One region of the Fusicatenibacter sp. genome, then DNA from elsewhere that is predicted to be linked to it. Evidence: predicted binding sites of a transcription regulator. Region 1 holds the regulator's gene; the other holds the start of a gene.
What was found. Region 1 encodes Rex, which represses fermentation and respiration genes when NADH is low (regulators of the CRP and FNR family bind a similar motif). Its sites were predicted from a motif close to ATTGTTAANTANTTAACAAT; they were not measured.
Positions count from the first base shown of each region.

Region 2: a site for Rex is predicted at 5,300-5,319, ahead of fucO (lactaldehyde reductase). Genes of this name have one in related genera too.

Region 1 is NZ_CDRRUH010000041.1:20,273-28,308, forward strand. Features, by position in the region: gene ACY2VW_RS09785 (hypothetical protein) at 1-31, opposite strand, end outside; gene ACY2VW_RS09790 (NAD(P)H-hydrate dehydratase) at 95-1,603, opposite strand; gene ACY2VW_RS09795 (redox-sensing transcriptional repressor Rex) at 1,694-2,350, opposite strand; gene ACY2VW_RS09800 (ABC-F family ATP-binding cassette domain-containing protein) at 2,505-4,430, shown strand; gene ACY2VW_RS09805 (NADP-dependent isocitrate dehydrogenase) at 4,573-5,775, opposite strand; gene ACY2VW_RS09810 (S8 family peptidase) at 5,941-6,786, opposite strand; gene ACY2VW_RS09815 (MATE family efflux transporter) at 6,870-8,036, opposite strand, start outside.
Region 2 is NZ_CDRRUH010000040.1:6,494-28,014, reverse strand. Features, by position in the region: gene spoIIR (stage II sporulation protein R) at 1-393, shown strand, start outside; gene murI (glutamate racemase) at 591-1,415, shown strand; gene ACY2VW_RS09645 (YwiB family protein) at 1,455-1,907, shown strand; gene ACY2VW_RS09640 (hypothetical protein) at 2,056-2,511, opposite strand; gene tig (trigger factor) at 2,756-3,991, shown strand; gene fucO (lactaldehyde reductase) at 4,092-5,240, opposite strand; gene ACY2VW_RS09625 (TetR/AcrR family transcriptional regulator C-terminal domain-containing protein) at 5,442-6,023, opposite strand; gene ACY2VW_RS09620 (V4R domain-containing protein) at 6,390-6,926, shown strand; gene ACY2VW_RS09615 (sensor domain-containing diguanylate cyclase) at 6,937-8,193, shown strand; gene ACY2VW_RS09610 (alanine/glycine:cation symporter family protein) at 8,261-9,658, opposite strand; gene ACY2VW_RS09605 (dipeptidase) at 9,915-10,898, shown strand; gene ACY2VW_RS09600 (ABC transporter ATP-binding protein) at 10,901-11,632, opposite strand; gene ACY2VW_RS09595 (ATP-binding cassette domain-containing protein) at 11,636-12,472, opposite strand; gene ACY2VW_RS09590 (ABC transporter permease) at 12,474-13,277, opposite strand; gene ACY2VW_RS09585 (ABC transporter permease) at 13,282-14,238, opposite strand; gene ACY2VW_RS09580 (stage V sporulation T C-terminal domain-containing protein) at 14,408-14,959, opposite strand; gene ACY2VW_RS09575 (hypothetical protein) at 15,181-15,333, shown strand; gene ACY2VW_RS09570 (helix-turn-helix domain-containing protein) at 15,394-16,299, shown strand; gene ACY2VW_RS09565 (hypothetical protein) at 16,392-17,129, shown strand; gene ACY2VW_RS09560 (hypothetical protein) at 17,187-17,624, shown strand; gene ACY2VW_RS09555 (helix-turn-helix transcriptional regulator) at 17,786-18,706, shown strand; gene ACY2VW_RS09550 (MmcQ/YjbR family DNA-binding protein) at 18,703-19,125, shown strand; gene ACY2VW_RS09545 (GyrI-like domain-containing protein) at 19,115-19,756, shown strand; gene ACY2VW_RS09540 (Rpn family recombination-promoting nuclease/putative transposase) at 19,819-20,784, opposite strand; fluoride riboswitch at 21,030-21,107, shown strand; partial or broken gene ACY2VW_RS09535 (cation:proton antiporter domain-containing protein) at 21,155-21,521, shown strand, end outside.

The DNA.
Region 1 (8,036 bases):
CTGTTTTTCCGGAGGTATTCACAAATTTCATCCGGCGCTTCAAAAAAGTCCGCCCGGAGTCCTTTTGGGAACCCGTGATTCTGATCTGCTTTGCTCAGATTGACTGCAATCCTCTGATAATCTCGGATGCTGTTACATAGGAAGCACTGCTGTTTTCTTCCGCAGCCTCTCCCGCTTTTCCATGCGCATATGCCGCCAGTGCCGCTGTTTTGGCAAGGCCGATTTTTTTCTCATTTTTTTCACACTGACGTTTCGCTGCAAAGGCGCCTGTGATTCCCGCGAGCACATCGCCGCTTCCCGCCGTCGCAAGCGCACTGCTTCCGCTTGTGTTTATGTAATACTGCTCACGCCCTTTCTCTGCTGTCACGGTTACGGAATCCTTTCGTACACAGCAGGCCTGGTATTTTTCGGCGGCCCTTCCGGCGCTTCCTGCCGGGTCACGCTGGCATTCTGCAATGGTCGTGTGCAGCAGCCGTGCAAGCTCTCCTACATGAGGCGTTAAAATTTTTTCTGCCCGGCAGCCCGAAAGAAACTCCGCATCTTCCGCAATCAGGTTCAGCGCATCTGCATCCAGAATAAGAGGAACTTCTGTGTGCTGCACCGTAAAAACGAGCAGTTCTTTTGCCGTCCGGCTTTTGGAAAGTCCCGGTCCCGCAACAACAGCGTCCGCCCAGGCGAGATCCTGCAGCAGGGCTTCTTCCGGAAGCGGCTCATCCTCCTTCCAGAAATCCGCCATTGCTTCCGGCAGGGCACAGAAAAGCGGCGTACGGTTTCTTTCCTCTGTTACAACCTTTACCATGCCGGCACCGGATGCAAGGACTGCCCTGGCACACAAAACAGCGGCTCCGCACATGGCACCGGAACCGGCAAGTACCAGCACCTTTCCGAAGGTTCCCTTATTTCCCATCGGCGTGCGGGTAAGAAACCGGTCCAGATCTTCTTTTTCCACCGAACCGTACCAGGGCGTCTCCTCTTCTCCTGCATCAAAGCCGATTCCGATGTCACGGACCAGGACCTCTCCGGCATATCGTTTTCCGGGATCAAAAAGAAGCCCTGGCTTTGCACAGGCAAATGTCACCGTGGCTCTGGCTTTCACCGCCGCATCAAGGACCTCTCCGGTATCCGTGTGGATCCCCGAAGGGATGTCCACGGCGAGAACGGGGACGCCGCTTGCGCAGATTGCTTCCACTGCTCTCCGGTACTCCCCTACCAGCGGGCGGGATACGCCAATTCCAAAGATGGCATCTATGATAACAGTATATTCCCGGAAATCCGGATTCTTAACCTCACGGACCCCATAATTTTCCGCAATTTTCTTCTGTGCTCTCATGCCTTCACTGTATTTTTCCGGATTTCCAAGACAGAACAGTTCCGCATCCACGCCTTTCGTCTTTAAAATCCGTGCAATTGCCGCACCGTCCCCGCCATTATTTCCGGGACCGCACACGGCAAGAACTTTTCCTGTATCCCATGTTCCATTTTGAAGTTCCTCCACACAGGACAGCGCCGCGCGCTCCATCAGTACCAGGGACGGCACTTCCATCGTTTCCATGGTATTTCGGTCTGCCTGCTTCATCTGTGCTGCTGTAAGAATCCGTTTCATCGCTTCTCCTCCTTTTCCCGCATCTTCCGGGGACTTAACAGAAAAAGCCTCCGGTTTCCCGAAGACTCTCCTGCTTTTGTTTTTTGTTTCTTAATTGTTCTTTGGATGCTCCGCCTCATATCTGTTCAGATTGTAGGAGAGACGCATCAGACTTTCGGAAAGATGGACATTCTCTACGATCACATCTTTCGGAAGTTTTAAGTTCAGATCGGTATGTGCAAAATTCCAGATTGCTTTCACACCATTATCCACGAGGATCTCTGCCATCTCTACCGCTTTTGCTTTCGGCAGTGTCAGAGCTGCGATCTCTACGTTGTGCTCCTTGATAAATTCCGGAAGCTCGTCCGCCATGCGGATTTCAATTCCGCGCACGGAAATTCCTTTTAATACCGGGTTGACGTCAAAAATACCGACCGTTTTGAATCCGCTTCTTTCAAAGGCCGCGTAATTGGCAAGCGCCTGTCCCAGATTTCCGGCTCCGACAAAAATCATATTGTGGACTCTGTCCAGACCTAAGATTTTTCCAATCTCACTGTACAGATACCGCACGTTATAACCATATCCCTGCTGGCCGAAGCCGCCGAAATTATTTAAATCCTGGCGAATCTGGGAAGCTGTCACTTTCATCCGCTCGCTCAGCTCACCGGAAGAGATCCGTTCTACTCCGTCCTCCAGCAATTCGCCCAGGTAACGATAATATCTAGGAAGTCTTTTGATAACTGCCCGAGAAATTCCTTTTTCTTCCAAGATAAATTCCTCCTTATTTACACCTGCATATACTCATATTATATATGGTTGATAGAAAATTGTCAAAGATTTCTTGAAATTTTGTGTATTACTCTCTATAATAAGGATGGTGTATTATGTCAAAATACAGAAATATGTTATCTGGAGGAACCACATGATTCTTGCATGTCAGAATATCTCGAAAGCATTCGGGACAACGGAAATTATCAAAAATGCATCTTTTCATATAGAAGAACGCGAAAAAGCCGCACTGGTCGGCATCAACGGTGCCGGAAAATCGACGCTGTTAAAAATCATCATCGGCGAAATGAGGGCCGATGAGGGAGAGGTCATCCTCTCCAAAGGAAAGACGATGGGCTATCTCGCCCAGCATCAGGATCTGACCGGACACCTTTCCATTTACCAGGAAGTGCTGACCGCGAAACAGAATCTGATCGATATGGAGGAACGCCTCCGTCAGATGGAAAGCGATATGAAGACAAAATCCGGTGCAGAGCTGGATGAACTTCTTTCCACCTACACCCGCCTCTCCCATACCTTTGAACTGGAAAACGGATACGCGTACCGCAGTGAAGTCGTCGGTGTTTTAAAAGGTCTTGGCTTTTCCGAGAGCGATTTTGAAAAACAGGTGGACTCCCTCTCCGGCGGTCAGAAGACCCGCGTGGCACTTGGTAAACTGCTGCTCACCAAACCGGACATCATTCTGCTCGACGAGCCGACCAACCACCTCGATATGGACTCGATCTCCTGGCTCGAGACGTATCTTTTAAATTACAGCGGAGCCGTCCTGATTGTCTCCCATGACCGTTACTTTCTCGACCGCGTTGTCACAAAAGTCGTTGAAGTGGACAATAAAAAAGTAACAACTTTTGAGGGAAACTATACCGCCTACAGTCAGAAAAAAGCAATGCTCCGCGAGGCCGCTTACCACGCCTGGGTCAACCAGCAGCAGGAAATCCACCATCAGGAGGAAGTCATCGCAAAGCTGAAATCCTTCAACCGGGAAAAATCCATCAAGCGCGCCGAGAGCCGTGAAAAGATGCTGGACAAAATGGATGTTCTCGAAAAACCGACGGAAGTACGCTCCGATATGCGGATCCGTCTGGAGCCGCGCATCACCAGCGGAAACGATGTGCTGACCGTCGAGCATCTCTCCAAAGCCTTCCCGGGACAGACGCTTTTCCAGGATCTGAATTTCGAAATCAAGCGCGGGGAGCGCGTCGCAATCATCGGAAACAACGGAACGGGAAAAACGACGATCTTAAAGATCTTAAACGAAGTCATCCGACCGGATGCCGGCTCTTTTACACTTGGAAGCCGTGTACAGATCGGTTACTACGATCAGGAGCATCAGGTGCTCCACATGGAAAAGACCATTTTCCAGGAGATTTCCGACGCGTATCCGTATCTGACAAACACCGAAATCCGAAATGTGCTGGCCGCCTTCCTGTTTACAAACGATGATGTCTTCCAGCCGATCCACACGCTGAGCGGCGGTGAGCGCGGACGAATTTCCCTTGCCAAGCTGATGCTCTCGAACGCCAACTTCCTGATCCTCGACGAGCCGACCAACCACCTCGATATCGTATCAAAGGAGATTCTGGAAAACGCGCTGAAGGATTACACTGGAACGGTACTGTACGTGTCCCACGACCGTTACTTTATCAATCAGACTGCAACCCGGATTCTGGAGCTGACGGGACAGACACTCGTCAACTATATCGGAAATTACGATTACTATCTGGAGAAAAAAGAAGAGCTGACCCGCATCTATGCTCCTGCTGCCGAGGCCGCCGCACTGGAAGAAACATCTGCTCCTTCCGAAGCCTCCTCCACAAAGCTGGACTGGAAGGCGCAGAAAGAAGAACAGGCACGCCTCCGAAAGAAAGAGAACGAGCTGAAAAAGACGGAAAAACGAATTGAAGAGCTCGAGACACGCGATTCGGAAATTGATGAAGAAATGTCAAAACCGGAAGTCGCAACAAATGTCGCAGAGTGTGTGAAATTAAGCAAAGAGAAAGCGGAAATCGCCGCAGAACTTGAAGAGCTGTATGAAAAATGGGAAGAGCTTGCCGAGTAAGCCTGGCTTTCCCCGGAAAAGTGTAAAATCAAAATTGGTCCACTGGACCAATTATTGATATGCTTGGCAACAGAAAAAGCCGGTCCGGTACATCCTTTTTTGTGGGAATGCCGGATCGGCTTTCTTTTTCTGCTTCGTTTGATTATTTCTCCAGCTCCTCGCGGATGGCCAGGATGAAATCACGGCTGTTTAATACGGTCGGATTTTCCATGGTGGTGATCAGCGCAAGGTCTTTTGTCATCTTTCCGCTCTCGATCGTTGTGATCGTTGCTTTTTCCAGACGGTCTGCAAATGCGGAAAGTTCTGCGTTTCCATCCATTTCCCCGCGTTTTCTGAGTGCGCCGGTCCATGCAAAAATGGTGGCCACGGAGTTGGTGGATGTTTCCTCGCCTTTTAAGTGACGGTAATAGTGGCGCTGTACGGTTCCGTGCGCAGCCTCGTACTCGTAATATCCATGCGGAGATACGAGAACCGAAGTCATCATCGCAAGGGAACCGAATGCGGAGGACACCATATCACTCATGACATCACCATCGTAGTTTTTGCATGCCCAGATAAAGCCGCCCTCTGCTTTCATGATACGGGCAACAGCATCGTCGATCAGGGTGTAGAAGTAGGTAATGCCTGCCTCTTCGAATTTCCCTTTATACTCTGCATCGAAAATTTCCTGGAAAATATCCTTAAAGCGATGATCATACTTTTTGGAAATCGTATCCTTGCTTGCAAACCACAGATCCTGTTTTGTGGACAGCGCGTATTCGAAACAGCTTCTCGCAAAGCTTTCTATGGAATTATCCAGATTGTGCATACCCTGAATGACACCAGCGCCGGTGAAGTTGTGAATCAGTTCTCTTGTCTCGGTGCCATCCTCTGCGGTATAAACCAGCTCTGCTTTTCCCGGTCCCGGAATCCGGATTTCTGCGTTTTTATATACATCGCCGTATGCATGACGGGCAATCGTAATCGGCTTTTTCCAGTTGCGCACGCACGGCTCGATGCCTTTTACAACAATCGGGGTACGGAAAACAGTTCCGTCGAGCATGGCACGAATGGTTCCGTTCGGGCTCTTCCACATTTCTTTCAGATTGTACTCTGTCATACGCGCTGCATTCGGCGTAATGGTGGCACATTTGACTGCTACACCGTATTTCTTGGTAGCGTTTGCGGAATCTACGGTTACCTGATCGTTCGTTTCGTTTCTGTGTTCCAGTCCAAGATCGTAATATTCCGTTTTCAGATCAATAAACGGGAGAAGCAGCTCATCTTTGATCATTTTCCAGAGAATTCTGGTCATCTCATCTCCATCCATCTCTACCAGAGGAGTGGTCATCTGAATTTTTTCCATAGTAGGCCTCCTTTTTCTATTCCCGTTTATTGTATAAAGTATCAAATGGCTTGTCAAGTCAAAATTCGCCTGATTTTTTGGTATTTTCCTATCAATTCGCTCAATTTTTGCAGGATGATCGATATTTTCCTTCATTTTTCTTCTGTTGCATTGTCACGCATCGTCTCACAGAAGTGAAAGAAAACGGTCTGTCTGAAGCATTCCATGCCCCTGACGGTTACGCGGAAGGCCAAGATCTCTTGCCGATTCGCAGAGCAGCATTTTTGCCTGGACATTGGTAAGATCCGGAACCCGTTCAAGTGCCAAAGCCACGGCTCCGGACACCCGCGGCGCCGCCATCGATGTGCCGCTCTTCACCACATATTCCTTTCTGCTTCTTCCAGGCGCGCAGGAAATGAGACGTTTTCCAGGCGCGACAAGATCTGGTTTGCAGACGCAGTCCCGTGTCGGGCCGCATCCGGAGATTCCTCTTCTTGGCTCCAGCAGATCGCCCGCTCCCACGGTGATCACTTTTCTGCTGCTCCCCGGCGCCGTAATACTGCCCGGAGCGGGTCCCAGATTTCCGGCCGCTGTCACAACAGTGATCCCGTCATCCCAGGCGCGCTCCACCGCCTGCACGAGCAGATCATCCACCGTTTTTTCCTGCTCTGTTGTTCCCACTGAAATATTTAAAATGCGGATATTAAGTCTTATTCGCTCTTTGCACACCCAGTCAATCGCCGCAAGGATATCCTGCTTTCTGCCGTTTCCCCTGCGGTCAAGAATTTTTGCTACCACAAATCTGCATTCCGGTGCCGTACCCCGGTACTTCCCGCCGGATGCTCTTCCGCTTCCGCCGAGGATTCCGCAGACATGCGTCCCATGCCCATTATCATCGTAAGGCGTCTCCCGCCCGTACACCAGATCCCGGAACGCCGCAATCCGGTTATCAAAATCAATATGCGGAAAAATCCCTGTATCCAGCACCGCCACGGTAATTCCTTTTCCTGTCAGAATTTTCTGCTCGTTCATCGCAAAGCTCCGGCGTATTCTTATTTTATGGTATGCAAAAAGGCTGCCCTTTGCAAGAAACAGCCTTTTTCTTATCAACTCTTTTAAAATTGTATCTGTTTTTCCATCCGCTTCAGTTCCGGCAGAACCAGAGCCAGCATGGTAATAAAGCAGAGGCTTCCGCCGATTACATTCGATACCGGCTCGGCGAGGAAGACACCGTCAGTTCCCATGTGGAGCGCGTACGGCATCAGATAGGTGAGCGGCACGACAATGAATACTTTGCGGAGCAGGGAGAAAAAGATCGCCTGCTTCTTTTTATTCAGGGATTTGAATACGGTCTGGCCGATATACTGCAGATCCATGAATATAAATGCTGCAAAATACTGCTTCAGCGCCGGTACCGCATCCTGGATCAATACAGCGTCTGAACTGAAAATACCGATCAGTACATGCGGAATCAGAATAATAACGCTCCACATCACTGCCGTGTAGCCAAGAATCATTGCGCTCATGACACACATAGCCTTACGAACGCGGGCCGGGCGGCGAGCGCCGTAGTTATAGCTTAAGATCGGGGAGGTTCCCTCATTCATAGCGTAGATCGGGGTCTCGACGAGCTGGCGGACACTCGATACAATCGTCATAACAGATATGTAAATATCACCGCCTGTCACGGAAAGCACATTGTTGCAGCAGATGGTGACAAGGCTGTTGGTGAGCTGCATGATAAAACCGGCAGTACCGAGGCTTACGATATTTTTTGCATAGCCTGTGCACTCGGAAATTTCATTTTTCCGCACAAACCGTACTTTCAGCTCCGCTTTCCGGGTCAGGAAGTACAGAACAAAGACGGCGGAGAGCGTCTGGGAAATGACGGTGGCAATCGCGGCACCCTGTACGCCAAAGCCAAGTACAAAGATAAACAGCGGGTCAAGCAGCAGATTTGCGACGGCTCCGATCGTAACGGAGAACATGCCGACCGTTGAATAACCCTGCGCATTGATAAACGGGTTCATGCCGGTCGCAACCATGGACGGCAGTGTTCCGATCAGGTAAATCATCATATAAGGATACGCGTAGACCATCGCATCTGCCGATGCGCCGAACAGCGTCAGCAGCGGACGGGCAAACAGAAAGCCGATGACCATGAGGACAACGGCACAGGCGCAGACCATGGAATAAGATGTATTCATGATCGTTTCTGCCTTCTGCGGATTGTTTTTTCCGCGCTCGATCGAAAACAGCGGAGCGCCGCCGCTTCCGAACAG
Region 2 (21,521 bases), on a different contig from region 1:
AAAGCAGAAACCGAAGAAATCCTGCGTGAAAACGAGCCCTCCATCCGTGCCGCCGCCCTTCAGACGCTGCGCGCAGGAGGCAGTACTGACGATATCACCGTAACGTACGGAAAAGCCAGTTTTGAGGAAAAAGAAACGGGCAATTATATTCTCCCCGCCGGAACGTACGACGCTCTTCAGATCAACATTGGCAGAGCCAAAGGGCACAACTGGTGGTGCATGCTTTACCCGTCCATCTGCTTTTCGGATGCCCTGCGCCCCGTAAACGAGGACGGCGAAAGTGCAGAAAAAGTCGAAAAAAGCCGGATTCCGCTGCAGAATCTGCTGAGTGACGCCGCCTACCGCGAAATCCTGAAAAGTGACCGGATTTCGTTCCGGTTTTTCTGGCGTTAAGCGGATTTTTCGAAAGACTTTCAAGAGAAATGATTGCAATATTCCTCCATTCGGGTTAAAATAATGTATCAGCGACCTATTTTAACCAGGGTCGTGAAATGAAAAAAGAAATGTAAAAATTCAGATATATTAAATATGGAAATGAACCCCATTCGGCATGACAAAAAAGTAATGCCGGATGAAAAATGGAGGAAAGTATGAAAGCAGACAGACAGGCGCCGATCGGCGTCTTTGATTCCGGTGTCGGCGGACTGACCGTAGTGCGTGAGATTATGCGAAACCTGCCCGACGAACGAATCGTATATTTTGGAGATACCGCGCGTGTGCCGTACGGTTCCAAATCGAAAAACACTGTCATCCGTTATTCCCGCCAGATCGTACACTTTCTGGAAACCCAGCAGGTCAAGGCAATCGTCATCGCCTGCAATACCGCAAGTGCGCTGGCACTCGATACGATCGAAAAAGAGATTGATCTCCCGATCATCGGCGTGGTAAAACCGGGCGCACAGATGGCCGTCGAGACGACGCAGAACAAGCGCGTCGGCGTCATCGCAACCGAGAGCACCATTCAGAGCGGCCTCTACCAGCAGCTCATTACCGGGGCAGATCCGGCGATCACCGTTTACGGAAAACCGTGTCCGCTGTTCGTGCCGCTCGTGGAAGAGGGCTGGACAAAAGATCCGATCACCGAGGAAGTGGCACGCCGCTATCTGGCAGAGATTCTGGATAAAGACATCGACACGCTGATTATGGGATGCACCCACTATCCGCTGCTGCGTTCTCTGCTGCGGAAAGTAGTCGGAGAAAAAGTAACACTCGTCAACCCGGCATACGAAACCTCACAGGCACTGCGCAGACTGCTGCGGGAGCTGGATCTGGAGAATCCGGGAAACGATGAGCCGGGCCGTCAGAAATACCAGTTCTTCGCAAGCGACGGCGTGGAGCGGTTCAATGCCTTTGCACATTCCGTTCTGCCGGAGCAGATCAGCGATACGAAACAGGTACAGATTGAAAACTATTAAAAACGACATACAGAAAAGAGAGAGGAACACCAGAAAAGGATGGAAAAAGACGTACTCATCAGCATCCGCGGACTGCAGTATCTGATGGATGAGGAATCCGGCGAACAAGAACCGGTGGAGGTTATGACGACGGGTTCGTACTACAAGAAAAACGGCCATCACTTTCTGATCTACGACGAGGCAACCGAAGGCTTTGACATGATGACGCACAACATGATCAAATTTACGGAAAACGCCCTCGAGGTGCGCAAGCGCGGCCTCATTGATGTCCATATGATTTTTGAGGAGGATAAAAAGAATATTTCGTTTTATCACACGCCATATGGCATGATCAACATGGGAGTTGCGGCGACGAAGGTCAGAATGAAAGAGACGCCGGATCAGATTTTACTGAAGGCAGAATACGCGCTCGACATCAACGACAGCTACGTGGGGGACTGCGTAATCGATATCGAGGTAAGACCGCGGGAAGGCGGAAAACTGAATTTATAAAAAAATACCCGGGAAGAATGAAAATCATTCAACTCGGGTATTTTCGCGAGCAACGAGCCAAAGTCCGGGCTTGCACGAGACCTTGGCGACTGCCGCGAAAGCAAAAAGAAACACGCAAAGCGTGTTTCTTTTTGTTTCAGATGAAATTTTATTTCTCCTCGCCGCGTGCTTTGCGGAGCATTCTCTGCCAGAAGCCGTTTTTCTTTGCCGGCTGCTCTAACGAACCGCGGATGCCGCGTACGCCGGTGATGTAGATACCGCTTACGGTAGCTTTGACTTCTTTTTTCACCGGGATCTGATCGAAGATAGCAGCGTCGCAGATCAGGGTCATGATTCTCGGACCGACTTTTGCTTTGACGATCGGCAGTTTTGCACGACGCATCATTTTCGGTGTCTGGTCGATGACCATCTGTGGAAGTCCGGAATCTTTCATGCGAAGCTTTTTCTTATCTATGATCAACATGGTGACCGTCTGTTTCATGGCCTCCATTTGTTCCTGCTGTGCGGCCTGTTTTGTCTGTGCTTTTTTACCGAAGTAATACAGCAGACCAAGGATGACAGCGATGACAGCTAATACGATTAATACGATAATCCAGGGTTTCATCCCTCTATTCCTCCTCTGCAAAAAAATAATGCGGGCATCGGTACATACGATGCCAGTCTATGTTCATTCTAACATTGATTCCGGCAAAACGCAAACACATTTTAGCGCAATCCAGGCGATTTTACGGTCGAAAATCATAAGAATTTCTAAAATCGGAGCCCCAGCCTTTTTTTTACCGGACAAGTATGGTAAAATGAGATTTACAACGCGCCGGGAACGGCGTAGTATGGAGGAAAATTCAAGAATGAAAAGAAAAGCAGCAGTCATGCTTCTGCTCATGACACTGGGAGCAGCCAGTGTGAGCGGATGTGGAAAAAACAATACAACAAGCAGCAGTTCCGTATCAAGCGCAAGCAGCACAAGCGCTTCCTCAGCATCCGATGCGTCGAGCGCAGGCAGCACATCGTCCGACAGCACAGCTTCCGAGGACTACGTTTCCCCGAGCGATGTCGACGGCATTCCGGTTGTAGACGAGGACGCAGATCCGGCGGACTGTGTGACACTCGGCGATTATAAAAACCTGACGCTGGAGAAGAAAGTAGAGCAGGTAACGGATGATGATGTACAGAACGCTATTCTGTCAGAGACATCCGTGACCATGGAAGATCCGGATGCCACCGTACAGGAAGGAGATACCGCAGATATCGCTTACGTCGGAAAAATTGACGGCGAGGAGTTCGACGGCGGAAGCAGCGATTCCTATAATCTGGTGATCGGTTCCGGAACATTTATCAACGGATTCGAGGATGGCGTTGTCGGCATGAAAACCGGTGAGACGAAAGATCTGAACCTGAAATTCCCGGATAACTATCAGAGCACCGATCTGGCAGGAAAAGACGTTGTGTTTACTGTTACTGTAAATGCGTTCACCCGCCCGGCAGAAAATATCGACGGATGGGAACTTGACGATGAGTGGGTAGCGGCAAACACCGATTACAGCACCGTAGATGATTATTATGCCGGAAAACGTGCAGAGCTTGAGGCAGCCAACGAGACAACCGCAGAAAACAATCTGCAGGATGACGCGATGCAGCGGGTAGCAGACGGCTGTACGTTCACCAAAATCCCGAAACTGTACATCGCCCTCGGCGAGGAAGATTATGATAAACGGTATACCAACTATCTGCAGAACTATGGCATTTCCCTGGATGACTATCTGGAGCAGTACGCAGACCGGGCAACCTACAATCAGGAGAAAGCAACGTATGCCGGAACCATGGCAAAGAGCGCCCTTCTTCTGGATGCCGTAAAAGAGGCAGAAGGCTGGACAACCGACGATCAGGATTACCAGGAGATCTTAAACGATGAGGCAGCCAACGCCAACATGTCCCAGGAGGATTTCCTGAACGCGGCAAATGATTATTATGGTGAAGATACCGTCGTGCGCAACATCATGATGGAGCGTCTGATCAACACCGTTCTTGACAACGCAGCCGTCAATACGGTAACCGTAGATGCAGACGGAAACACCGTAGAATAACGTTTACGAAAAAAATCACCCCGGAATACGGAAAGAAAATTTTCCAGTATTCCGGGGTGTTTCTTTTTCAGGATTTTCTAAAGATATTTATTTCGAAATCTTATGCCATAATTTTGCGGAACAGATCTTTCAGATCTTCAACGCTTGCATCTTTCGGGTTGCCCGGTGCGCAGGCATCTGCGTGTGCGGACTCGGCAAGGAACTGCAGGTCTTCTTCTTTGACTGCTTCGAGAACAGATGGGATTCCAACGTCTGCGGACAGTTTCTTAACAGCGTCGATCGCTGCTTTTCTGTACTCTTCCTGAGACATTTCATCGACACCTGCAACGCCCATAGCGCGTGCGATTTCACGGTATTTCTCACCGGTGCACTCCTGGTTGTATTCCATAACGATCGGAAGCATCATTGCGCATGCAACACCGTGCGGGGTATCATAAACAGCGCCCAGGGTGTGTGCCATGGAGTGAGCGATTCCAAGACCTACGTTGGAGAAGCCCATACCTGCGATGTACTGGCCGAGAGCCATTCCCTCACGTCCCTCTTTGGTGTTTGCAACAGCGCCGCGCAGGGATTTGGAGATCAGCTCGATGGCTTTCAGATGGAACATATCGGTCATTTCCCATGCAGCTTTTGTGGTGTAGCCCTCGATAGCGTGGGTCAGAGCGTCCATACCGGTGGAAGCGGTCAGTCCTTTCGGCATGGAGGACATCATCTCAGGATCAACAACTGCGATGATCGGCATGTCGTGCGGGTCAACGCATACGAATTTACGTTTTCTCTCTACGTCGGTGATAACGTAGTTGATGGTAACCTCTGCAGCAGTACCTGCTGTGGTCGGAACAGCGATGATCGGTACGCAGGGATTCTTGGTCGGTGCAGTGCCCTCAAGGCTTCTGACATCCTCGAACTCCGGGTTTGCGATGATGATACCGATGGCTTTGGAAGTATCCATGGAAGAACCGCCGCCGATTGCGATCAGATAATCAGCGCCGGATGCTTTGAAAGCTTCTACGCCGTGTTTTACGTTTTCGATGGTCGGGTTTGGTTTGATGTCGCTGTAAAGCTCATAGTCCAGTCCGTTCTCGGTCAGGATATCGGTTACTTTGGAAGTAACGTTGAATTTTACCAGATCCGGGTCAGAGCATACGAATGCTTTTTTGAAGCCGTGTGCCTTTGCCTCGTTTGCTATTTCAGCGATAGCGCCTGCTCCGTGATAGGATGTAGCATTTAAGTTAATACGATTTGCCATGATGAAAAAACTCCCTTCTGAATAAATGGATCTGCTGGAATCAGCAGCCGTTCGTTTTGTTTGTGATTATATTAACAAAATCGGAGGGAAACAGAAAGTGACAGAAGAAGCAAAGTGTAACACTTTTGAAAAATTTGACATTGTGCAAAAAATAACAAACCGGAATTTGTGAAAAATGACAAGAGCCGCAGCTCTTTCCGTTCAGGAAAGAAGCTGCAGCTCCAGAAACAGTTTTTTTAAGTCCTCCGGCATTGCGCGGACGAGAAGACCGGCCAGCTCGGAAGGGGTGATGTCCATCCCGCCAAGTACCCATTTTACGGTCATTGTGATCGATCCCTGGCAGTACATTTCGAGGAGAAAATGCATTTCCTGCGTCACCGGGCGGCCGCTTTTTTCGCGGATCAGGTTTTCGTAGAATGCCAGGATCAGTTCGAAATCATGCTCCCGCAGGGAGTTCTGCTTGTCGTAGCGGAAGGCGGCTGCGAAGAATGGCTTCTCCTCCTGGATGTACGTGAATTTCTTTTCCAGACTGTCGAAAACGGTCGTTCCGCGGCCCATATGTTCGAAGGATTTTGTAAGTAATTTATCAAAATACCAGTTGATCAGATCATATTTATCGAGAAAGTTGCGGTAGAAGGTCTGACGGGTAACGCCGCAGATTTCACAGATCTGGCGCACGGTGATCTCCTCGACCGGCGTCGTCTTCATGCATTCCTTCATGGATTCGGCAAGGCGGTATTTTGTTTTTTCACCTTTGGCAACAGATACAGTGGAATCAATCATCAGAGCAGTTTTCCTTTCGTTTCTAAAATCTTTGTATGGTTTATTATAACGCGAAACTGGAAAAATAAAAAGCCCTGAACACTTTTGAGAGTGACATCCTCCCCCACCTGTAGCTGGATGCAGAAAAACTGAAAGCATGTATGGAACGTCTGCTCAGCGAAAGAGAGCTGTACCGGCCGAATCGGGATAAAAAAGGAATTCCTAAGCGTCCGCGCTCTGTCTGACAGTGTAAAGGTATTACGCCCTATTGTTGAAACGGGACGGAAAAACTGCTATAATGATCTGAAATGATACAAAAATGAGACGAAATGAAAACACAGAAGATGTAAAAGAGAAAAGAAAGATTAAACAATAGGAGAAACCTTGATGGAAAATAATATTTTTTTCGCGGACAAAAAGCCGCTTCGTTTTGAGGAGTATTTAAAGTATGACGAGAACAGCAGAGGAAACTTAGGCGAAGAGCTTCCGGTACTCGTATACCGCATGCTGGAATACTCCCTGAAGGACGAACTGGTGCAGCGCTTCGGCAAAGAGACACAGGTAGAGATTTTCCGCAGCGCCGGACGCACGGCAGGTGAGTATTTCACAAAACACATGCTGGATATGGATCAGCCGATGGATGCGTTTGTCAATCAGCTGCAGAACAAGATGAAAGAACTGAAGATCGGTGTACTGCGGATTGAGGATGTCGATGAAGAGAGCGGAAGAATCATCCTCACAGTGGCAGAGGACGCGGACTGCTCGGGACTTCCGGTGCTCGGAGAGACGGTCTGCAATTACGATGAGGGATTTATTGCCGGAGTGCTTTCTACGTATTCCGGAAAAATGTATACGGCAGTGGAAGTGGACTGCTGGGCAACGGGTGACCGTGTCTGCCGCTTCCATGCAAATATAGAAGAGTAAGTGGTGTTGGATGGAAAACAGAAACTGTGAACAATTATTTGAATATCTGCGGAGTATCCTGTATGACACGAAGGTACAGCCGCTGGATCTGGAAAAGCTGGACGAACCGTATCAGAAGCTCGGCATGGGGCTGCAGTACCTGGACAAGATGATCCAGGAAATGAAAGCGTATTCTGCGGCTCTTTCGAAGGGCGATCTGTCCGGCACAATCGCGACCCGGGGAAATTCGCTGTGCGATAATCTGAAAAACATTCAGGCGAATCTGAATCATCTGACGTGGCAGGCAAAGCAGGTAGCAAAGGGGGATTATTCTCAGACGGTTTCGTACCTCGGTGAATTCTCAGATGCGTTCAACACGATGACGGCGCAGCTCCGTGAGCGGGAAAATGCGCTGCGGCTGGAAGCAGAGGTGGAGAAACACCACGCCGACATGGCGGAAAGCTACAATGCACTTCTGCTGGATCTGATCAGCGGAAGTGAAGAGGAAATTATTGTAACGAATGTGGACGGAACGAAGATTCTGTACTGCAACCGGGAGGGCGCAAGTGAGGATCTGAAGAATGAAGAGATCTACAAGATGTGTCTGCAGGAGGCGGCAAAAGAGCGGAGCAGTGATTCGGAGGCGCTGACCTCGGTGAAATGGTACTGGGAGGCAGAGGATTCTGAGCACCGCTTTTACAAAATCCGTTCGCGGACCATTGCCTGGGAGGATGAGAAGGCGTATACGCATATCATCCGCGAAGTGACCGAGACGAAACAGCGCGAGGAGATGCTGCGCCGGAAAGCCCAGAGGGATCCGATGACGGGGATCGGAAACCGCGCATTTTTCCTCGAAAAGGCGGAGGACATGCTGAAAAAAGAAGTCAGTATGGTGTTCTGCTACTGCGATCTCGATCATCTGAAATACATCAACGATCATTTCGGCCATGCCGAGGGCGACTGGTATATCCGCCATTTTGTACACACAGTGGAAAATCTGATCCGGAAAGAGGACATTTTTGCGCGGGTCGGTGGCGATGAGTTCTGCATTGTACTTCAGAACTGCCCGCTGCAGGCTGCAAAGGATAAGCTGCAGGTGATCCAGAATGCGTTCGAGAGCGAAAAGACGCACGAGTATCCGAAGAGCTTCAGCTGCGGTATGGTCGAGGTTCCCCAAGACCACGAGGAGCTGGATATCGTGAAAATTATCGAGGAGGCAGATGCGGTGATGTATCTGCAGAAGAAAAAACATCGGCAGAGCCAGCCGGAGCTGCAGAGAAAAGAATAGAAAAGTGTTTAGAAAAAAATCTCCGGGAAAACGGTGCATATCGAAATGCCGTTTTCCCGGAGATCTTTTAATTGGTTTTTACTTCGTTAGCAAAATATTCTTTTGTCAGCTCTGCCACCTTGCCCGAGAGCAGGAAGAGAGCGATCAGGTTCGGGATCGCCATGAGGCCGTTGAAGGTCTCCGCAATGCTCCACATCAGGCCGAGATTTGCGGTGGCGCCGAGGATGGCAACCAGCGAGTAAGCGGCCATGAAGTATTTCGTGATCTTTTCAGAGAACAGGAACTCGATGCAGCGTGCACCGTAAAGTCCCCAACCGAGGATTGTGGAAAAGGCGAAGCAGCACATCGCAAGTGCGGTGAACAGCGAAACCCAGTTTCCATACGTAGCGGTAAATCCGCTGATCGTCAGCTCCGCGCCGGCGGCCTGTCCGTAAGCAATGGAAGTGCCGCTGCAGAGGATAACGAGTGCAGTTAAGGTACAGATGACGATGGTGTCTGTAAATACCTCGAAGATACCGAACATACCCTGTTTGACCGGCTTTCTCGTATCGGCGCAGGCATGCGCGATGGAGCCGGTACCAAGACCTGCCTCATTCGAGAAGATACCGCGGGAGACACCTTTTTTCACACTCATGATCATGCTTCCGACGATACCGCCCGTCACAGCGGAAGGACGGAATGCACCCTTGAAGATCGACACGAAAACAGATGGAATCGTGTTGATGTTCAATAAGATAACGCCGAGGGCAAGGATGATATAAAACAGTGCCATAAACGGAACGAGTTTTTCCGTTACCTGTGCAATTCGTTTGACGCCGCCGAGCAGGATCAGCGCAACGAGCGCGGCGATGATGATTCCCTGGATTAAGTTGGAAAGCGAAACAGATTTTTCCGAGATCACATGGTAGTTCATCAGTGCGGAGTTGATCGCGGTTGTGATTGTATTAACCTGCGTTGCGTTTCCCGTTCCGAATACCGTCAGTACGCCGAAAGCGGCAAACAGGTAAGCCAGGAAATGCCATTTTTTGCCAAGGCCGTTTTTGATGTAGTACATCGGTCCGCCGACGAGCTCGCCGTTGGCGTTTTTCTCACGGTAGAAGACAGCCAGTGTAACCTCCGCAAATTTCGTACACATGCCGAGCAGGGCCGAAATCCACATCCAGAACACCGCACCCGGTCCGCCAATCGCGATAGCACCGGCGACACCGGCAATATTACCGGTACCGACCGTAGCGGCCAGCGCCGTACAGACCGCCTGGAACGGAGTAATTGCACCGTCGGACGCATCCTTTTTCCGGAACATTCGTCCGATCGTCGTGCGGATTGCATACGGGAATTTTCGAATCTGGAGAAAACGGGTGCGCAGACTTAAGTACAGTCCGACACCAAAAATACAGATCATAGCCGGAACACCCCAGATAAAATTGTTCACGGCAGTGTTGATGGTTTCAATCAGTTGGAGCATAGATACCTCTTTCTTGAGCCCATTTCAGATACATTCCGGTTTGCGAAGATGTTCTTAGAAACAGGCTCTGCTGTTTGATCAGTGAGAAAGCAGTTGCCGGTTTGTTGCGTAAAAACCGGCAACTGCAGTACATAATGAAAAAAGTATATCATCTCATCTGCAATTTTCAAGTTTTTTTCTGAAAAAAGCGAAAAAATAGAAAGAATCCGGCGAAGTATGATAGAATAGAGAAAAAACAGAAAAGAGGATTATTGCCATGTTTCAGGTAATTGATATGCACTGCGACACCATTCCGGCATTGCAGTGGAGGGAAAAACAGGAGCATCTTGCGGATGCGGATCTTCAGATCAATCTGGAAAAGCTGGAGAAAGGCGGCAGTCTCTGCCAGTGCTTTTCTCTGTTTACGTTTCTGAAGGGATTGAAAAATGAGACACCGTATGAGCATGTGAGAAAGCTGATTGATCTCTGGAGATCAGAAGTGGAACGATACCCGGATCGGATCCGCCAGGTAAAAACGTATGCGGATCTGATGCAGGTGCAGAAGGAAGGAAAAATAGGCGCGGTGATGACCGTCGAAGAGGGTGGTGTTTACGAGGGAAGCATCGAAAAATTGCATACGCTGTACGATCTCGGCGTGCGGATTTCCACACTGACCTGGAACTTCCCGAATGAGCTTGGATTCCCGAACCCGGCGCAGGAAGAGGGAAAACCATATCTTCCGGACCTTGCAAACGGGCTGACACCGACAGGAATTACCTTTGTCGAGGAGATGGAGCGGCTTGGCATCGTGATTGATCTGTCGCATTTAAACGACGCCGGAATCCGCGACGTTTTTGCCCACACGAAAGGCCCGGTCATTGCGTCCCATTCCAACGCGCGCGGCGCGTGCTTCCATCTGCGAAATCTTTCAGATGAAATGATTCGTCAGCTCGCAGAACGTGGCGGCGTCACCGGTATCAATTTCTGTCCGTCGTTTCTGCGTGAGGAGGAGCCTGCGGCGAAAAAGGCATCGACGATGGATATGGTACGCCATATGAAATATCTGCGTAAGGTCGGAGGCATCGATATCATCGGCCTCGGAACCGATTTTGACGGTTTCAGCGGTGAGACGGATGTGCCGGACACCGCGCATATGCAGCATCTCGCAGATGTGATGAGCCACGAAGGCTTTACAGATGAAGAGATCGAGAAGGTCTTTTCGAAGAATGTGCTTCGCGTGTTTAAGGAGTGCTGGAAGTAAAACTACAGCTCCGGCGACGCCGCCAGAAGCTCTTTCGTATAATCATTCTGCGGATGCGCAAACAGTTCTTCCGTCTCCGCACTCTCCACAATCCGTCCCTGTTTCATCACGAGGACGCGGTCGCACATCTGGTAGATGACGTTGAGGTCATGCGAGATAAAGAGAATTGAGAGATGAAGCTCCTCCTGCAGCTGAACCATCAGCTCCATGATCTGTTTCTGAATCGTCACATCGAGAGCGGAAACCGGTTCGTCGGCAAGAACCAGGCGTGAGCCCTGGATCAGGGCGGCGGCGATGCTGACTCTCTGCCGCTGGCCGCCGGAAAGCTCATGCGGGCGGCGGTTCAGATGTTCCGCGGAGAGACCGACCTTTTCTGCCATGGCAAGAACGCGCTGTTTTCGTTCCTCTTTTGGAACTTTCTGCATCCGAAGCGGCTCCTCTAAAATCCAGGAAATTTTTTTCGCCGGATTCAGGGAAGAAAACGGGTCCTGGAAAATCATCTGCGGATGATCGACACGCGAGACAATCTCGCCTTCGTCCGGGCGGATAAATCCTAAGATCACTTTGGAGAGCGTCGACTTTCCGCATCCGCTCTCACCGACAAGTCCGAGAATTTCATCCTCATGCAGTTCAAACGATACATCGTGAAGCACCTGTTTTTTCTGCTTTCCTTCCTGATAGGAGGCAGAGATATGGCAGACTTCCAGAATGTTGTTTGGATTACTTTCGCTCATGTGTTATGCCTCCTTTTCTGATGCTGAAGCAGTTTTATTCCGTTTCCGGAGGGAAGTCCGCCGGTTCGGAATCGCGTCGAGCAGGCGGCGGGTGTAGTCTTCCTGCGGATGGAAAAAGACATCGTCCACGCTACCGGATTCTACGATCGTTCCATGATTCATAACGATGACCCGGTCACACAGCGAGCGGATGACGCCGAGGTCATGCGAGATAAAAAGAATCGCCGTGTGATGGTGTTCGTTGATCTTTTTCAGCAGTTTTAAAATCTGCGACTGAATCGTCACATCCAGCGCCGTCGTCGGCTCATCGGCGATCAGAAGCTTCGGTTCGGTGATGAGTGCCGCGGCGATCATCACACGCTGGCGCTGGCCGCCGGAGAGCTGATGCGGATATTTTCTGCAGAGCACTTCCGGGTCGGGAAGCTCGACCTCGCGCATCATGGCGAGAACTTTCTCATGGCGTTCCGACGGGGTGCAGTTTCCGTGGAGCAGCAGTCCCTCCGCAATCTGTTCCTCAATCGTCAGAACCGGATTCAGAGACGTCATCGGCTCCTGGAAAATCATGCTGATTTCTTTTCCGCGGATGCGCTGCAGCTCGTCCCGGGAAGCGTGTGCCACGGAGGCACTTTCATAGAGAATTTCCCCGCCGGAGACAGCCGAGTTTTCTTTTAAGAGCTGTAAAATTGAGAGCGCCGTCTGCGTTTTTCCGGAGCCGGACTCCCCGACGATACCGAGCGTTTCGCCCTGCTCGAGGGAAAAGGAGATTCCTTTTACCACATCGGTCGGCGGCGTGGTATCGTAAAATGAAATTTTTAAATTGCGTACATCGAGAAGCGCCATATCAGTTACCGCCTTTCTTCTGTAATCCGTCGCCGAGCAGCGATACGCCGAGTGCCAGCAAAATGACGGCGAGACCCGGGAAAATTGCGCCCCACGGAGCGGTCATCAGATAGAGCTGGGCTTCAGAGAGCATTCGTCCAAGCGATGCATCCGGCGGCTGGACACCGATGCCGAGAAAGCTCATACCGGCCTCGGAGAGAACGGCGTTGTTGAAGCCGATGGCCGCCATCGAAAGAAGCGACGGAACGGCATTCGGCAGGATATGGACAAACATGATCCGCAGGTGCGAGACACCCATCAGGCGGGCACTTTTGACGTAATCCATGTCTTTGCGGGCAAGAAATTCGCTTCGTGTGACGCGGGCAAAGCTCGGAATAAAGACAATGCCGAGTGCGAGAATCACATTGTATTTGCCAGGTCCCAGCAGCGCAATAAACACGAGCGCCAGCAGGATACCCGGGAAGGAAACGATGACATCGTTGATACGCATCAGAATTTCATCGATCCATCCGCCGAAGTAGCCGGTGAAAGCACCGACAAGAACACCGATGGATCCGCCGAGCAGCAGCGTGGCGAAAGCGACGAAGAACGTCGTGCCGGTTCCCTTTAAGACGCGGCTGAAAATATCGCGTCCGAAGTGGTCACAGCCGAACAGATGCGAAAGGGACGGGGCAGCAAATTTCGCGGCGCCGTTCATCGCGTCCGGGTCGTACGGTGTGCAGAAAACGCCGACCAGAAGAAACAGAAACATAAAAACGGTGATGGCAGCTCCGAGGATCAGAGTGAGATTGCGTTTCTTTTTCATGATCTTAAAGCTCCTTTCCGTCTTTTACGCGGATCCGCGGGTCAATTCTGCCGTACAGCAGATCCACAGCGAAGTTGATGATGATAACGAGTGCGGCAATCAGCACAAGGATGCCCTGTACCACGGGATAATCGCGGTTTGAGATCGAAGTGATCAAGAGACTTCCCATGCCCGGAATTGAGAAAACCTGTTCCAGAATGATGCTGTTTGCCACGATATCGGCGATCGTCATGCCCCAGAAGGTCAGCACCGGGATCAGGGCATTTTTCAGCACATGGTGATACATGACGCGGTGCGCGCTGTTTCCGCGGGAATAGGCGGTGCGCACGTAGTCGGCATCCATCTGCGAGAGCACAGAGCTGCGCAGCATTTTGACCGCCATGGCACAGCGCGGAAGCGCGATGGCGGCAGACGGTGCAACAAGATAGCCGACAAAGGCGGTGAAGTTTTCGGAGATCGAAACGTAAGCGCCCGGCTGAAAACATTTGAGGATCAGACCGAAGAAGTATGTAATCAGAATGCCGATGAAAAATCCCGGGACGGACATGATGACCTGATTCAGCGTCATGATCAGCCGGTCGAGATGGCCCCCGGCGTGCTGCGCCGTGAAAATGCCGATCGGAATCGAGACGGCAAGGATCATCAGAAAGGCGATGATCGTGATGGTGATTGTAATCGGAACTTTATCGCGGATCAGATCGGTGACCGGCATCGAATAAGAATACGAGGTGCCGAGATCCCCATGGAAAAAGCCGGCTACCCACGAAGCATACCGTTCGAGAACCGGCCGGTCCAGTCCCATTTCTTTCTGCAGAGCCTCAATCCGCTCCGGCGTCGCCTCCGTTCCCAGCTGCGATTTCGCCGCGTCGCCCGGAATGACCGAAAAGGCGAAGAAGGATAAAAACGAGACGAGGAGCAGCGTCAGAATGAGGGAGCCGAATTTCTTTGCAATGTATTTCATAGATATGGAAATTCCTCCTTATATAATAGACGGTTGAAAAGTGCGTCGGTTTTATTGTAGACAAAGAACATGGAAAAGGCAAGTTAAATTTGGGATAATATCCGCAGAGAAAAAGGCTTTCTGCGTGACCGGCGGGGACCGTGCAAAAAGCCTTTGAAATTTTGTTGTTTCAGTTTTCCATTTCTCTCCCGAGATATGCCGCAGCCACCTGGAGCAGTTTTTTGTCGGCCTCATTCGGCAGGGTTTCTTTATCCTTTTCGCAGAGAATCACAGACCCAATGGCGTCCCCTGAGGAAAGAATCGGAAAGATGAGCTCCGGCAGGGGCGGGGTGGAGTCATCATCTTCAAGAATCGAAAAATAAGATTTCTCCCCCGGCCGCGCAATCACCATTTTCCGGTTTGAAATCGCCTCCTCCAGCCGGCTGCTGATCGATTTCCCGAGATAACTTTTCTGTTCCGGTCCGCTTGCCGCTACGATCTGTTCCTGATCCGAAACACAGACGAGACACCCCGTCACCGCCGAAATCGACTTCGTAAACCCGGCCGCACACTCCGCCAGTTCCTCCATCGGCGAGTATTTCTTTAAAATAATCTCCCCTTCCCGCCCCGTATAAATCTCCATCGACTGCCCCTCCCGGATCCGCATCGTACGCCGAATCTCCTTCGGAACCACCACACGCCCCAGATCATCAATCCTCCGAACAATTCCAGTCGCTTTCATATTAAAAATTCCTCCTGTTTCCACATACTTTCCATAATTTGTACTGTATGGGTAGTATGTGGAAAAAGGATGAAATTATACAAGAAAAGTCTATCCATTGTTATATCGAAAGTATATAATAAAGTTATTGTACGAACAGTTCGAACTGCGTTTTGAACTGCAGAAGAACAGGAGCGATTGAGGACTGAAATAGTTTCAAAAGGAATGCTGACAAGGGAAGGATGCAGGTCGTGCCATTCTCTCCGATCGCGAGCGGTCTGCTCTCCGGTAAAATCACAACCGGGACAAAATTTGATGCGGTGGACGATGTCCGCAAATTCGTTCCGCAGCTCACAAAAGAAAATATTGCGGCGAACCAGCCGATTCTACTTTGAGGGGGTGTGATTTCACCCCCTTTTCTGTTATGATTTTCTCAAAGAAAAGGGGGAATCTCTATGGATCTTGTCAAAATTGGAAAATATATTGCGGAAAAAAGAAAAGCGCTCGGCATGACGCAGAAGCAGCTGGCGGAGCAGCTCGGGATGAGCGATAAATCGGTCTCGAAGTGGGAGAGGGGCATCTGCCTGCCGGATGTGTCGGTGTATCTGGAACTGTGCAAAATTCTCGGCATCACCATCAATGAATTTCTCGCCGGGGAGGATATCAGTGAGGAGAATCTGACGGAGAAAGCGGAGGATAATCTGATTCAGGTTGCGAAAGACAGCAAGCATCGGCAGAAGCATTTAAAGAGCATGATTGCGGTGCTGGCGCTGACGGCGGTGCTGGCGATTGCTGCGGCTGGCGTGATGTGGTACCGCAGTGTGCGGACACCGAAAAATTTTATTGCACCGTATGACATGGATTCGCCGGAAAGGAACATCGCCCAGATACTTTCCGGACCGGACGGCGCGATGCTCTTTCAGTATTCGGCAGACGAGCCGTTCCAGACTATGACATTGTACTTGACGGAATATCACTACAGCGAACAGGTTTCCAAAACAGAGATCGCCGGGCTGGGTTATGATGACTTCAGTGATGTGACTTCGATGTCGAAGGGAATGATCGCGTTGATCCCGGATTTTGAGGCGTTTCAGGTGGATGTGTATATCACGGACAGTGCCTGTAAATATCAGACGAAGTTTTCAATTCTCGAAGGCGTGGAAAACCGGGAAGTGTTCGGCAGATCCGGCACAGAAATCACAGAGGATACTGCACTTGTCTATGATAAAGAGCTGGGATTGGGAGCATTCTTTTATGGAGAGAATGGACTGAGCGCGTATTCGGTTGAGGATTTGGAAAAGGGGAATGTGGAACTGAATAATGAGTATACGTATTGTGTCTCTGTTGAGTTTTCAAAATAGAAAAATGAAGTAATCCTGCACAGATCTTCTTGATAAAACAGTTAGACTGAGCTAATCTCATCTTAAGAGAATCTATTTTGGGAGGTGAGACGATGAGTGTAACTGTTTTGCGATTTCTGCTGGTGCTGGGAATTATCGGGCATGCGGTGAACATGTACTGCGACCGCATTATCAGCATATTTCCAAACGGCAGACTGAAGATTGAGGATATCAAAACCATCGGCGAGGAAGGAAAGATGGCGAAGCTGATGGAGGGCGTATCCGAGAAGGTACCGATGCGTTCCGCAGTCTGGGGCGCCTATTTGCTGGTGCTGCCGATTTTTATTGCGATGTTTCCGTTTCGAATCATCGGAACACTGCATATCGCGGCGATGGTTACGATGCTGGCGTGGATCTTTCTTGCATCGCATTCGGGCATCGTGAGAGTACAGAAAAACCGCGGAATCCGCTGCCTTTTTAGGGTAATGGGTTCCACGGTTTTTGCGTTATGTTTTTGCGTGTGCCTATTTTTCAATCGGGTTATCCAACATATAGATGACGCAGGCAAATCCCGCAATCATGGCGAACAGAACTGCACCGCCCAAAGCCTGATCAAACAGAACTGCGCCGACAAAGAAACCAGCAATTGCGACAAGCACCATAACAATCACAGACACGACCGTTCGAAATTTTTCCATGCATATTCCCTCCCTTTTCGTTTTTGCCGTATGAAAAAGTACTTTTTATATGGTTATTATAGTGCGGAATATGTCTTGAGACAATTGGACATTTGTTCTAAAGATGCCTGTGTTTTTTCTACTTTCGTCCTGACAAGATTTCCGTTACAATAAAGATACAAAAAAACAGGGAGGTCGTGGATGATGAAAAGAGTCAGGATATTTACCAAAATGATACTTTTGACAGCTCTAATCTGCATATGCCTCACAGGCTGCGGAAAATCAACAGCAGTTACGCTTCCGTTTGAGGCGGCTGATGTTGTAAGGATCGAAATGTACCGCTTCGTTGTACCGGCAAGCGCAGAAAAGAAAGAGATCACAGAACCAGAAGAAATTGCGGATGTATATTCGACATTTTCAAACTTAAAAGTAACCGACAAAGAAACCGAGCCGCTTACGGGAAGCACCGTGACGAGTTTTCGATTCTGTCTCTTGGACGGAACAAACTATGAAATCATTTACAACGCCGAAGGCGTCAAATCCGGCAGAGTGCAGCTGGGCGAAGAAACGAAGGATTATTTTACATCTGCAGACATCGGAAGCTTATGGGAGAACTGCCAGAAAGAAGCCGTAAAGGTGGATGAGGCGGAACTGCCTGCATATCCGTGATTCACAGAAACGAAATCAGCCGTCCGTTTGGAAGAGATTCCATTGGGCGGCTGAAGTTGTTTTATGCGGTTACGAGTTCATTTTTATCGAGGATATGGTAAAATCATGACATGGAGTTGTCATGTTTTGCGTGATAGTATGAAAGAGAGAAAGGAACAGCAATGAAAATAGACAGACAGTTGGGAATTTTGTCCGTGCTGCTGCAGAAAGACTCCGTGACGGCACCGGAGCTGGCGGAGATGTTTGAGGTGTCGCGGCGGACGATTAACCGAGATATTGAGGATCTGTGTAAGACAGGGATTCCGCTGGTGACACGGCAGGGGGTTCACGGCGGGATTTCGATTATGGAAGGGTATAAACTTGACAGAACGATGCTCACGCACAGCGAGATGCAGGATATTCTGGCGGGACTTCGGAGTCTGGACAGTGTGAATGGGACGAACCGCTACGGTCAGCTGATGGAAAAGCTGTCGGCGGGGTCTTCGGATTTTATGGTAGGGAACCAGTCGGTGCTGATTGATCTGTCGTCGTGGTATAAGGATTCGCTCGCGCCGAAAATTGAAATGATCCGTCTGGCGATCGGTCAGCACAGAGAGCTGGAATTTACTTATTATGCACCGGGAAAAGAGTCTGTACGCCGCATCGAGCCATATTATTTAATGTTCCGCTGGTCGAGCTGGTACGTGTGGGGCTGGTGTAAAACGAGAGAAGATTTTCGTCTGTTCAAGCTGAATAGGATGGACAAAGTGCAGATGCTGGAAGAAACATTTGCAGCCAGAAATGTCCCTATGCCGGATCTGAGCGATGAGAGAATTTTTCCGGGTGGAATCCGGGTAAAAGCATTGTTCACGGCAGACTGCAAATGGCGCCTCGTAGAAGAGTTTGGAACAGAATGCTGTCAGGAGCTGGAGGATGGATCACTTTTGTTTCAGGCAGATTATACCAACAAAGAAAACCTGATCACATGGCTGTTGACTTTCCGCGAAAAAGCAGAACTGCTGGAGCCAAAGGAGCTGCGCGAAGAATTGCGGCAGAGCATTCGGCGGATGCAGGCGAAGTATGAGGATGGAGGAGAAATATGATTGAGTCAAATTGTAAGATATGGGAGGCAATGCATCAGATGCGGTATTCCTGGATCGATGATTATCTGATGCAGAAACCAGGCGTAGAAAAGCTGCCGCCGCAGTGGAACTGGATCCGTTATGCTATCGGAGGGAAAATGTTTGCGGCTGTCTGTCTCGGAGAGCAGAATGAGCCATATTACATCACACTGAAGCTGGAGCCGTCGGAGGGAAGCTTTCTGCGGGAGCAGTACGAGGACATCATTCCGGGGTATTATATGAACAAACAGCACTGGAATTCCATAAAACCAAACGGCGCTGTGCCGGATGACCTGGTGAAAGATCTGCTGGATAAGGCGTACGGACTTGTGCTCGGCAGGTTCAGCAAAAAGAAACAGAAAGAAATTCTGGAAAGCGGGGATAAGGCGGATGGCTTTTGATTATAAGAAAGAGCAGAAAGAATTTTATCAACCGAAAAATCTACCAGAGATTGTAACCGTTCCGTCCATGAATTATCTGGCGGTGCGGGGAAAGGGAAATCCGAATGCCGAGGGCGGCGAATACAAAAAATCAATCGAGATTCTGTATGCACTTGCCTATACGCTGAAAATGAGCTACAGGACAGATTACAAAATCAACGGATTTTTTCATTACGTCGTCCCACCGTTAGAAGGCTTCTGGCGGCAGGAGGGGACAGAAGAAATTGATTATGAAAAGAAAGAAGATTTTCAATGGATTTCCGCCATCCGCCTGCCGGATTTCATCACCAGAAAAGATTTCGAATGGGCCGTACATACGGCAGAAAATAAGAAACATATCGATTGCTCCCGCGCAGAATTTCTGACAATAGAGGAAGGACTCTGCGTACAGATCATGCACCATGGATCTTTCGATGCAGAACCGGAAACAATAGAAAAAATGAATCAATATCTTGAAACACAAGGTTATGAAAACGACATTATGGATCAGCGCCGCCATCACGAAATTTATCTGTCTGATGCAAGAAAAACGGCACCTGAAAAATGGAAAACTGTGATCCGTCATCCGATTCGAAAAAAAGCAAATTGCTGATATGCAGAAAATAATTCAGCCGTCCGTTTGGAAGAGATTTCCATTGGGCGGCTGAGATGGCTTTATACAGTTGCAAGTTCATTTTCTTCAATGATAGTTTTTATTTTAAGTTCTTCCAAACCAGCTATATCAGCAATTTGAGCTGTAGTGTAGCCTTTTTGAAACATGTGAAGAATTATTTTTTGCTCTCCAAGTTGGATACCTGTTTTAATTCCATCTTTCAGTGCCCTTTCGCGAATTCCTTCACCTAAATTACACATAACATTCACATCCTCTCTGAGTGTCTGGTCTAAAGGGATCTTGTATTCTGTTTCTATAATATCGAGTTTCTGAGTCAGTGTCAACTCGTTGGAAAATAATGCGCAGAGAAGCCTGTGCAGTTCATATTTCTCATCAAGCGGAGGAAGATCAGAGAGTCCAATCAGAACAATATTAAGCAGATCAAGGCGCCCTTTCCAAGGATAGGAATTAATAAGACCTTCTTTTGTAAGATGAATATAGTCCATGCTGTTTTCTCCCATATTCATGCAGACCCAAATAGAGTAGACTCGTTTGAGCTGATTAAAATCCGATCCCGTAAAGTCCCGTTCTTTCTGGGAAGAAATCATTCGACAGGTATAGAAAACAGCTCGGTTTAAAATATGATATTCCGCAGGTTCTTCTTTTTGTGCTTCGATGTTGATGATAATCTGTGATAGTCCATCTTTTAGACGAACATAAAAAATAATATCAAATCGGATCAGCCCCTCATTTAGTTCCTGATTTTCGGAATTAAAACCGACGATGCGCAGCCCGTCCTTTTCTTTTTCACTATTGGTAAGTCCGGGATCTACAGGAACTGTACTGATGTAAGGTTCCCCTTCGATACAGGAAACAATATCTGCCGCACGCATTCCCTGGAATTCTTTTACCGTATGAACAAGGATATGAGCTAAAATCATTTTCTGACTGAGCAGACGTTTGGCACTTGCATCATATTGTGCCGTTTTGTCCGTTGCGTAAATCGTATTTTTCATTTCTGTATGCAACAAAAATACCCTTCTTTCTTTTCTGCTGCATCTCAGAAATGTTTTGTACGGGTATTATAGCGCCAAAAGTGTTTTAAAACAATTGGGAATTTATTCTAAAGATTTTTGGGTTTTTTCTAACTTTCTTTTTGAAAGATTTTCTGATTCCTTTGCATATATCAAGTTTTAGATTATAAAAATGAGATACATTCAGATTAACGAGAAAATCAGCACTTGCACTCACCTCCTCGTCTGTGTTATAGTTACCGCTGTAAGGGAATGAAGTTCTCCAGAAGTAGAAATACTTAAAACGCTTAATCAAAGCTGATGACTTCTGCGATAAAAAACGCAGGGGCATCAGCTTTTTCTGCGTCTGTAAGGAGGAAATACTATGTTACTGAGTGTTGCACTGATTCTGCTGGTCGGCATGTCCATGGGATGGATCTGCCAGAAGGTGAAGCTGCCGAGCCTGCTTGGCATGCTGCTGACGGGAATGGTTCTGGGGCCGTACATGCTGGATCTGATTGATGCGAGTATCCTTGGGATTTCGGCGGATCTGCGGAAGATTGCGCTGATTATTATCCTGACGAGAGCAGGCCTTGGACTCGATCTTTCGGCTTTGAAAAAGATTGGAAGACCCGCCGTTATGATGTGTTTTGTCCCGGCATCATTTGAGCTGCTGGGGATGATTCTGCTGGCGCCGCGTTTTATGGGAATGAGCGTGCTGGAAGCCGCCGTTCTCGCACTCGTGCTGACCG